DNA from 3 places in the Kribbella sp. NBC_01510 genome. Region 3 is predicted to be linked to each of the others. Evidence: riboswitches for the same ligand, from Rfam matches in the RefSeq annotation. Region 3 holds a riboswitch; each other region holds the start of a gene.
What was found. Region 3 has a riboswitch for cobalamin ahead of OG558_RS28255 (SCO2322 family protein). Riboswitches for the same ligand answer to the same signal wherever they lie in the genome.

Region 1: linked by a shared signal. The riboswitch ahead of OG558_RS42105 (ribonucleoside-diphosphate reductase subunit alpha) and the one ahead of OG558_RS28255 (SCO2322 family protein) in region 3 are both predicted to bind cobalamin.
Region 2: linked by a shared signal. The riboswitch ahead of cobN (cobaltochelatase subunit CobN) and the one ahead of OG558_RS28255 (SCO2322 family protein) in region 3 are both predicted to bind cobalamin.

What each region holds. Positions count from the first base shown of each region.
Region 1 is NZ_CP109418.1:8,622,010-8,625,278, reverse strand. It holds gene OG558_RS42105 (ribonucleoside-diphosphate reductase subunit alpha) at 1-1,994, opposite strand, end outside; cobalamin riboswitch at 2,127-2,253, opposite strand; gene OG558_RS42100 (DinB family protein) at 2,372-2,953, opposite strand; gene OG558_RS42095 (Fic family protein) at 3,042-3,269, opposite strand, start outside.
Region 2 is NZ_CP109418.1:6,179,954-6,183,222, forward strand. It holds gene OG558_RS30665 (phosphoglycerate mutase family protein) at 1-405, shown strand, start outside; gene OG558_RS30670 (DUF3500 domain-containing protein) at 396-1,373, shown strand; cobalamin riboswitch at 1,444-1,600, shown strand; gene cobN (cobaltochelatase subunit CobN) at 1,636-3,269, shown strand, end outside.
Region 3 is NZ_CP109418.1:5,646,143-5,649,411, reverse strand. It holds gene OG558_RS28270 (DUF3043 domain-containing protein) at 1-549, shown strand, start outside; gene OG558_RS28265 (aldo/keto reductase family protein) at 572-1,582, shown strand; gene OG558_RS28260 (hypothetical protein) at 1,579-1,788, shown strand; cobalamin riboswitch at 1,776-1,907, shown strand; gene OG558_RS28255 (SCO2322 family protein) at 1,994-2,701, shown strand; gene OG558_RS28250 (CbiQ family ECF transporter T component) at 2,702-3,269, shown strand, end outside.

The DNA of each region.
Region 1 (3,269 bases), 3.0 Mb from region 3:
GCGTCGGAGGAGTACGGGATCCGCAGCGAGAACAGCGCGTCGGCGAAGCCCATCAGGCCGAGGCCGACCGGGCGGTGGCGCTGGTTCGCGCGCTCGGACTCGGGCGTGGTGTAGAAGTTCACGTCGATGACGTTGTCGAGCATCCGGACCGCCGTCTTCACGGTGTCGCGGAGCAGATCGGCGTCGAGACCCCCCTCGGTCAGGTGCGCGACCAGGTTGACCGAGCCGAGGTTGCAGACCGCGGTCTCCTCGACCGTCGTGTTGAGAGTGATCTCGGTGCACAGGTTCGACGAGTGGACCACGCCGTCATGCTGCTGCGGCGAGCGCAGGTTGCAGGCGTCCTTGAAGGTGATCCATGGATGCCCGGTCTCGAACAGCACGGTCAGCATCCGGCGCCACAGGTCGACGGCCTTGACCCGCTTGAACACGCGGATCTCGCCACGGTCCGCCGCCGCTTCGTAGCCGGTGTACGCCTCGGCGAACGCTGCGCCGTACAAGTCGTGCAGGTCCGGGACCTCGTTCGGCGAGAACAGGGTCCAGTCGCCGCCCGCCTCGACGCGCTGGAGGAACAGGTCCGGCACCCAGTTGGCCGTGTTCATGTCATGAGTACGACGCCGCTCGTCGCCGGTGTTCTTGCGCAGGTCGAGGAACTCCTCGACGTCGATGTGCCAGGTCTCCAGGTACGCGCAGACCGCGCCCTTGCGCTTGCCACCCTGGTTGACCGCCACGGCGGTGTCGTTGGCGATCTTCAGGAACGGTACGACGCCCTGCGACTCACCGTTGGTGCCGCGGATCTTGGCGCCGATGCCGCGGACCGGGGTCCAGTCGTTGCCGAGGCCGCCGGAGTACTTGGCGAGCAGAGCGTTGTTGCGGATGCCGTGGAAGATGCCGGCCAGGTCGTCGTCGACCGTGGTCAGGAAGCACGACGACAGCTGCGGCCGAGTGGTGCCGGAGTTGAACAGCGTCGGCGTCGACGACATGAACCGGAACGAGCTGAGCAGTTCGTAGAACTGGATCGCGCGCGCCTCCCGGTCGTCCTCGCGCAGCGCCATCCCCATCGCGACCCGGAGGAAGAACGCCTGCGGCAGCTCGAACCGGACCTTGTCGATGTGCAGCAGGTACCGGTCGTACAGGGTCTGGAGAGCGAGGAAGGTGAAGTCGAGATCGCGCTCGGGACGGATCGCGGCGGCGAGCCGGTCGAGGTCGAAGGTGGCCAGCTCGGCATCGAGGTGACCGGCGTCGATACCGACCTGGATGTAGCGCGGGAAGTAGTCCGCATACGCCTCGGTCATGTCGGCCTGGCTGGCCTGCCGGGGCTCGCCGTGCACGCGGCCGAGGGCCTCGCGGCGGATCTGGTCCAGCAGCAGGCGGGACGCGGCGAAGCTGTACTGCGGCTCGGTCTCGACGTAGGACCGGGCGGCCATCACCAGCGCGAACTCGACCTCGTGCTGTGCGATGCCGTCGTAGCAGGAGCCGAGAGTCTCGTCGAGGATCAGCTCGGGGTCGACCGAGTCGAGCCCATCGGCCGCTTCCGCGACGATCACCCGCAGCCGGTCGACATCCAATGGCGCGGTGCTGCCGTCCGCGGCGCGCACCGAGACCGCGGGCCGCTCGGCGATCCCGGCCGGGTCAGATGGTGTCCTGGCCTTGGTCCGCTCCTCGCGGTACAACACATAGGCCCGGGCGACCTGGTGCTCACCGGCGCGCATCAGCGCCAGCTCGACCTGGTCCTGGATGTCTTCGACCTGGACGCTGCGGCGGGTGTCGCCGCGGCTGGTCAAGGCGCCCACGACCCGGCCGGTCAGCTCGGCCACCAGGTCGCGGACCCGGTGGGTGGCGCCGGCGTCGGCGCCCTCGACCGCGAGGAACGCCTTGCTCATGGCAACGGAGATCTTGGTCGGATCGAACGCGGTGCTGCTGCCGTCACGGCGGACGACGGTCAGCTGGATCGGCTGGTCGGTCGTCACCGCGGAGGATGAGGAAGCAATAGTCACAGGTGTGCTCTCCACAAGAGTTCGGAGGACCGTTGCCGCACGGATGGGCGCATGACGAGGCAGGCAGCTCCGGCCGGGAACGCTGCCGCCACGCCCTGCGACCCACCCGCGAGGTCTCGGACCGCGCGCACCGGCGGTGCGCGCGCCGGTGGCAGGTATCCGGACTCGCGGACAGTGTCCGCTCACCGTTGCGGGGCAGTTCCGGATTCGCACCGGATTCCCCTGTTGCCTCGGAGTGGCCCACATCTTGTGGTGCCGGACGCGATGAGCTGTCCAAATATGTAGAGCCGCTCCGAACCACCAGCAGTAGTGATGCTAGGTGGATCGCACTAGATCTTGTGGTAGCGCCACGCCGCGTGTCGCACATGTTGTGGTCCTCACGCTGCGACGGCATAGAGATCCTGCAAAGTCATGATCTCCGAGCCGTGGTGGATCAGCTCGCGGTTGAGCCGGAGCACGACGTGACCGAACGGCTCGCCGGCGTCCAGCTCGGTCGCCTGGCTCAGGCCGACCGCCATCACCTGCTCCTCGTCCAGCGCGGCGATCGACTCCTGCCAGGCGTCCACCCAGTGCGTCAGCCAGGCGACCGCATCGCGGGCGTTGCCGTGCAGCGTGATGTCGGCGCGCCCCTGCCGGCTCTCGCCGAACGTCCACTCCCAGCGCTCGAAGAACGTCTCGGTCAGGTGGGCGATCAGCCAGGCGATCGTGCGCGGGCCGCGATGGTCCGGCTCGTCCGGCCACTGCGCCACCCACTCCCCGGATCCGAGTGATCGGTAGTGCGAGGCGTAGTGACGTCGTACGACGGTCAGGGCCTCACTGCTCGGACGCCAGAAGTACTGCTCGTCGGTCAGTTGGGCGAGCCGTCCGGACAGCACCATCCAGCTGAAGCCGAGCTGGCCTCGCACCATCGCCATCGCCGATGGTCGGTGCAGGATCTCCCAGTCGAACGGCTCCGGCATCACGATTCCTCACGCTCCCCGTCGGGCATCTCGATTTGAGACGCGATCGAACATGTGTTCGAATTGTGTCCCGACGGGGAGGAGAAAGTCAATGCTGACGGTGTGTTGGTTCTGGCCTCGACGGCACGGGTCTGCTAGGCGGTTCGATCCTGGTATCGGCCGCCGGGCTGGCGAAGCGCCGTTCGAGCAACGTGAACGCGTCGATCAGTTCGGGCGCCTCGTAGACGCGGTTCCGGCGGCCGTCGGTGACCTCGCGCAGGACACGTGTCTCGACCAGGCGCGCGAGTCCTTGGTTGGCGGCCTGCTGAGACCGGTC
Region 2 (3,269 bases), 530 kb from region 3:
CTGCGGGAGCAGGACTGGGCCAACTACCAGGACACCGCGGACATCGAGCAGCAGAAGGAGCTGCGGAACCGGTACGGGCACTTCTTCTACCGGTTCACGGACGGTGAGTCGGGCGCGGACGTGTACGACCGGGTGTCGTCGTTCCTGGAGACGATGCACCGCGACTTCGAGACCCCGGGGGTTCCGCGCAACGTGCTGCTGGTGTCGCACGGGCTGACCATGCGGTTGTTCTGCATGCGCTGGTTCCACTGGTCGGTGCGGTTCTTCGAGACGCTACGTAACCCGCACAACGCCGAAACACGCGTCCTGCTGCGGCAGCCGGATTTCCAGTACAAGCTGGACCGGCCGTTCGAACAGTGGACGCATCACGAACCGACGGAACGGGAGCGATCGGCATGGTTGTAGAACAGACCCGGGAAGCGGTCCTCGAGCTGCTGGCGAGTCTTTCGTCCGCCCAGCTCGACAAGATCACGGCGGCGTTCGACACGCCGGATCACCACCAATGGACGTATCTGCCCGGTGCCGTTCCGGGCCTGCCGCTGCACGAGCTGTCGGCGGCGCAGGAGGCTCTCGTCGTGCGCCTGCTCGGGCTCGTCTACAGCGAGCGCGGTCTGGCCGATTTCCGCGGGGTGATGGCGGCCGAGATCATCGTCCGCGGCCTCGCTGATCCGATGGAGGTCGCGGAGGTCGGCGGCTGGGCCGGTTCGACGGTCGGCGATCGCTACTACCTCCGCGTGCTCGGAGACCCGGCCGGGGCCGGGCCGTGGGCGTGGCGGCTGAACGGTCACCATCTCGCGCTGCACGTCACGCTCGTCGACGGCGCCATCTCGTTCACCCCGCAGTTCTTCGGCTCGAACCCGGCGGAGGTCCGCACCGGCCCGCACGCCGGGCGACGGTTCCTCGCCGCGGAGCAGGACCTCGGCTTCCAGCTCCTGCACGCGCTCGAGCCGGCCCAGCTGTCCGTCGCGCTGGTCTCCGACGCGGCGCCGGACGACATCCTGACCCGGCACGATCCGGTCGCCGACGCATCCCTGCTGCACCGCGGGCTCGCGTACGGCGACATGACACCGGAGCAACGGCAACTCCTGAGCCTCCTCATCGGCCAGTACGTCGGCCGCGCCGCCGGACCGATCGGGCTGCAGACCTGGCAGGACATCACCGACCAAGGCATCGAACGCCTCACCTTCGCGTGGGCCGGCGAGACCGAACCCGGCGTCGGCCACCGGCACTACTACTCGATCGCCGGCCCCACCTTCCTCGCCGAGTACGACAACACCCAGGACAACGCCAACCACATCCACTCCGTCTGGCGAGACCTCCGCAACGACTGGGCCACCGACCTCCTCGCCGCCCACTACGCAATGCATCGCTGAGGCCGGACCGCCAGGCCATCACAACTGCCGCCCGCAAGGTGTCGCGTCGCTCACGTGCGCCCGGTCGCGCCGATTGTGATGGCCTGGCGGTCCACGCCGTCCGATAGAGTCACGGAGTCAATCGACGGCATCAGCAGGAACCCGGTGTGAGTCCGGGACGGTCCCGCCACTGTGAATCCCTCGCACCCGAGGGGGAGTCAGGAACTGCCGCCGTCGTACCTCCGGTCGGGGCGTGGACACCCCGAGGAAGGACCGGTTACGCGTGCCCGCGAACCTGTTGCTGCTCTCCACCGCCGACACCGACCTGCTCGCCGCCGCCGAGGCGGCCGCCGGCTGGACGGTCGCGAACCCGGCCCGGCTCGACCTCGACGGCCTGGCGCCGTTGCTCGCCGCCGCCGAGGTCGTGGTGGTCCGTCTGCTCGGCGGACGCCGCGCCTGGGAGGAAGGTCTCGACGCGGTCATCGCGTCCGGCAAGCCGGCCGTCGTGGTCAGCGGTGAGGCCGCACCCGACGCCGAGCTGATGTCGCTGTCGACCGTGCCTGCCGGCGCGGTGACCGAGGCGCTCGCCTACCTCCGGGAGGGCGGTTCCGAGAACCTGCGCAACCTGGCCGCCTTCCTGCGCGACACACTGCTCCTGACCGGCGACGAATTCGAGCCGTCGCGCGCACTCCCGGCGTACGGAGTCCGCGGGACGTACGTCGAGGACGACCGGCCGGTGGTCGGGATCGTCTACTACCGCGCGCACGAAATCTCCGGGAACACCGCGTTCGTCGACACACTGGCCGCTGCGGTCGAGGCGGCGGGTGCGCAGCCGCTGCCCGTGTACTGCGGGACCCTGCGTGGACTGGATGCGACGTCGTCCGAGAATGCCGGACTGTTCGACCTGCTGCGCAAGTGTGACGTCCTGGTGACGACTCTGCTCGCCGCGGGGGGATCCGTCGCGGCCAACGCGAGCGCCGGCGGTTCCGACGACTCCTGGGATGCCGGGGCGCTCGCCTCGCTCGACATCCCGCTGATCCAGGGCCTCGCGCTGACGTCGACCCGTGAGCAGTGGCTGGCCAGTGACGCCGCGGTCAGCCCGCTCGACGCCGCCACTCAGGTCGCGATCCCGGAGTTCGACGGGCGACTGATCACGATCCCGTTCTCCTTCAAGTCGTACGACGCCGACGGGCTGGCCCGATACGCGCCGGACCCGGAGCGGTGCGCCCGGCTGGCCGGGATCGCGGTCGCGCACGCCCGCCTCCGCCACGTACCGGCTCACGACAAACGGCTGGCTCTCGTGTTGTCGTCGTACCCGACCAAGCACGCGCGGATCGGGAACGCGGTCGGTCTCGACACACCGGCGTCGGCCGTGGTCCTGCTCGGTCAACTCCAAGACGCCGGGTACGACCTCGGCGACCTCGATCTCAGTGAGCTCCAGGGGCCGGACGGCGCCGACGGGTTGATCCATCGGCTCATCGCCGCGGGTGGCCACGACGTCGACTGGCTGACCGACGAGCAGTTGGCGAACGCCGTCGCGAAGGTCCCGCTCAGCATCTACGAGCAGTGGTTCGGGCGAGTGCCGGAATCGTTGCGTGCGGCAATGACCGAGGCGTGGGGCGAGGCGCCGGGCCAGCTGTACGTCGACACGTCCGGCGACGAGCCCGCGGTGGCCCTGGCCGCGTTGCGTTTCGGGAACGTCGTGCTGATGATCCAGCCGCCGCGTGGCTTCGGCGAGAGCCCGGTGGCGATCTACCACGATCCGGACATGGCCCCGTCGCATCACTACCTGGCGGCGTACCGCTGGCTCGAGGCCCCGGCCGAGGAGGGCGGCTTCGGCGCGCACGCCGTCGTCCACCTGGGCAAGCACGGGACGCTCGAATGGCTGCCGGGCAAGGGGATCGGGATGGCGGCCGA
Region 3 (3,269 bases):
CCCGGCGAGCCCCAGGGCAAGCCGGGTGGGAAGGGACGCCCCACCCCGACCCGCAAGGAGGCGGAGGCGGCCCGCAAGCAGGCGCTGAAGAAGCCGCGCAACCGCAAGGAGGCGTCGGCGTACCGGCGGGAGAAGGTCCGCACCGAGCGGGCCAAGATGCAGGACGCCCTGCGCACCGGCGACGACCGGTACCTGCCGGCCGCCGACAAGGGCCCGGTCCGGCGCTTCGCCCGGGACTATGTGGACGCCCGCTACTCGGTGATGGAGTTCGCGCTGCCGGTCCTGCTGGCGGTGTCGCTGGTCGGCGTGGTGTTCTCGGCGCAGTTCCCGTGGCTGGCCGGCGTGGTCAACCTGCTCTTCCTGGTGATGATCGTACTGATCGCGGCGGACTGGTTCCTGCTCTCGGCCGGGCTGCGGAAGGCGGTCACGGTGAAGTTCCCGAAGGAGTCCACCAAGGGGCTGGGGTTCTACGCGGTCCGGCGGACCATGCAGATGCGCCGCTGGCGGATGCCCAAGCCGATGGTCAAGCGCGGCGAGAAGCCCAGCTGACCGGGCCGGTAGGGTCAGGGGTATGGACTTCCGCTATCTCGGCAACAGTGGTTTGAAGGTCAGCGAGATCTCGTACGGGAACTGGCTCACGCACGGGTCCCAGGTGGAGAACGATCAGGCCAAGGCCTGTGTGCGGGCGGCCCTGGAGGCCGGCATCACCACGTTCGACACCGCCGACACCTACGCCAACACCAAGGCCGAGTCGGTCCTCGGCGAGGCGCTGGAGGGTGAGCGGCGCGAGTCGCTGGAGATCTTCACCAAGGTCTACTGGCCGACCGGCCCCGGCGGACCGAACGACACCGGTCTGTCCCGCAAGCACATCCACGAGTCGATCAACGCCTCGCTGAAGCGCCTCAAGACCGAGTACGTCGACCTCTACCAGGCGCACCGGTACGACACCGAGACGCCGCTGGAGGAGACGATGGAGGCGTTCGCCGACGTCGTCCGGTCCGGCAAGGCGCTCTACATCGGCGTGTCCGAGTGGACCGCGGATCAACTCCAGGAGGGCCACCGGCTGGCCCGGGAGCTGCGCATCCCGTTCGTCTCGAACCAGCCGCAGTACAGCATGCTCTGGCGGGTGATCGAGGCCGAGGTGGTGCCGGCCTCGAAGGAGCTCGGCATCGGCCAGGTGGTGTTCTCGCCGATCGCGCAGGGCGTGCTCACCGGTAAGTACCTGCCAGGTCAGCAGCCGCCGGACGGCTCCCGGGCCACCGACGCGGCCGGGTCGAACTTCATCAAGCGGTTCCTCACCGACGACGTGCTCACCCGGGTCCAGGACCTGAAGCCGGTCGCCGACGAGGCCGGTCTGTCGCTGTCCCAGCTGGCGATCGCCTGGGTGCTGCAGAACCAGAACGTGTCCTCGGCGATCATCGGCGCCTCCCGGCCCGAGCAGGTCACCGAGAACGTGAAGGCGTCCGGGGTGAGGCTCGAGGAGAGCCTGCTGAAGCAGATCGACGAGACGCTGGGCGGCATCGTCGAGCGTGACCCGGCCAAGACCGCGCAGAACGCGCCGCAGACTCGGCCCGGCTCGTGAGCTGGAGCTGGCGGTTCGAGACCGCTTCCGGCGCCCTGGTCGACCCCGGTGAGGTCGGTGGGGCCGAGTTCTCCGCACAGGGTGACGCGGAGAGCTGGCTGGGTGAGCTCTGGCGGGACCTGGCCGACCGTGGCGTCGCCCAGGTGTACCTGCTGGAGGACGACCGGGAGGTCTACGGCCCGATGAGTCTGGCCGCGCCAGAGTAGGCTTCGGTCCGAACACGCCTGCGTCACAGGGAAGCCGGTCCAAGTCCGGCGCTGACCCGCAACCGTAGGCCACCTCAGGTGGCGAGCCGGAACACTGTGCCGCAGGCAGGCTCAGCTACCCGCCGTGGTCCGCGGGTGGGGCCCCTACCCTGCCGGTGCAGGCGGGACTTCCTCCACCGGGCCACGGCCCGATCGAGGACATGAGATGACTGCACACCGGACCGTACGACTGGTCCTCGCCCTGCTGGCGGGTCTCCTGCTGGCGGGGACCGTCGCCACCACCGCACAGGCCGAGGACGGCTATCGCTTCTGGGGCTACTACCAGTGGGCTTCCGGCCAATGGGCCTTCTCACCGAAGGGCTCCGACGCCGTCGTCCCGGCCGACGGGGCGGTGGAGGGCTGGCGGTTCGCCGTCGGCGGCGCGAAGCCCCGGGTGCCGCGCGCAGCGGGGGATTTCGAGGCGATCTGCGGCAAGACGCCGGCCGAGACCGGCAAGAAGCGGGTGGCCCTGGCGGTCGACCCGGGTACGCCGGAGGACGCGGCCGGCGGTGAGACTCCGGGTCCGGCCACCGGCACGTGTGTGGTGACCGACGTGAAGGCGACCGGCGCGAAGATCCTGGCCGCGGTCGCGCCGGTCCGGATCGAGAAGGGCCTGACCTGCGGGATCGCGGGCTACCCGGCCAAGGGCTGCGGCGACCAAGTGAAGAACATCCAGGTCCCGGCCACCGACACCCCGGTGACGCTGCAGATCGGCGCCGCGGTCGGTGCCGCACCTGCGGCCTCCCCCTCGCCAGTCGCATCCTCCTCGGACGGCGACGGCGCTCCGTGGGGTGGGATCATCATCGCCGCCGCGGTTGTCGTCGTACTGGCCGGTGGTGGTCTGCTCCTCAGTCGCCGCCGTACAGCCAAGTAAGTGCGTGCTGTCGATCGTCTGACGTTCCCCCGGGCGCTCCACCCGGGGGCCTGGTGGCTGTGGGCGCTCGGTATGGCCGTGGCCGCCAGCAGGACGCGGAACCCGGTGCTGCTCGGGCTGGTCCTCGCAGTGACCGGATTCGTAGTGGCCGCCCGCCGGACCGATGCTCCCTGGGCCCACAGCTACGCCGCGTTCCTCAAGCTCGGTCTGGTGGTCATCGGCCTCCGGGTGGTTTTGCAAGCGCTGCTGTCCACCCGCTCGCAGGGGAACACGGTCCTGTTCACCCTGCCGCAGATTCCCTTGCCTGACTGGGCAAACGGGGTGAAGCTCGGCGGTGAGGTCACCCTGGAGGCGTTGCTCACCGCGCTGTACGACGGTGGTCAGCTCGCCGTCATGCTCTGCTGCGTCGGTGCCGCCAACGCACTGGCCAGTCCCCGGCGGCTGCTCAAGTCGTTGCCCGGGGCCCTCTACGAGATCGGCGTGGCCTGTGTGGTGGCGCTGACGTTCGCGCCGCAGCTGGTGACGGACGCCCGTCGCATCCGCGCCGCACGCCGTCTGCGCGGCCGCA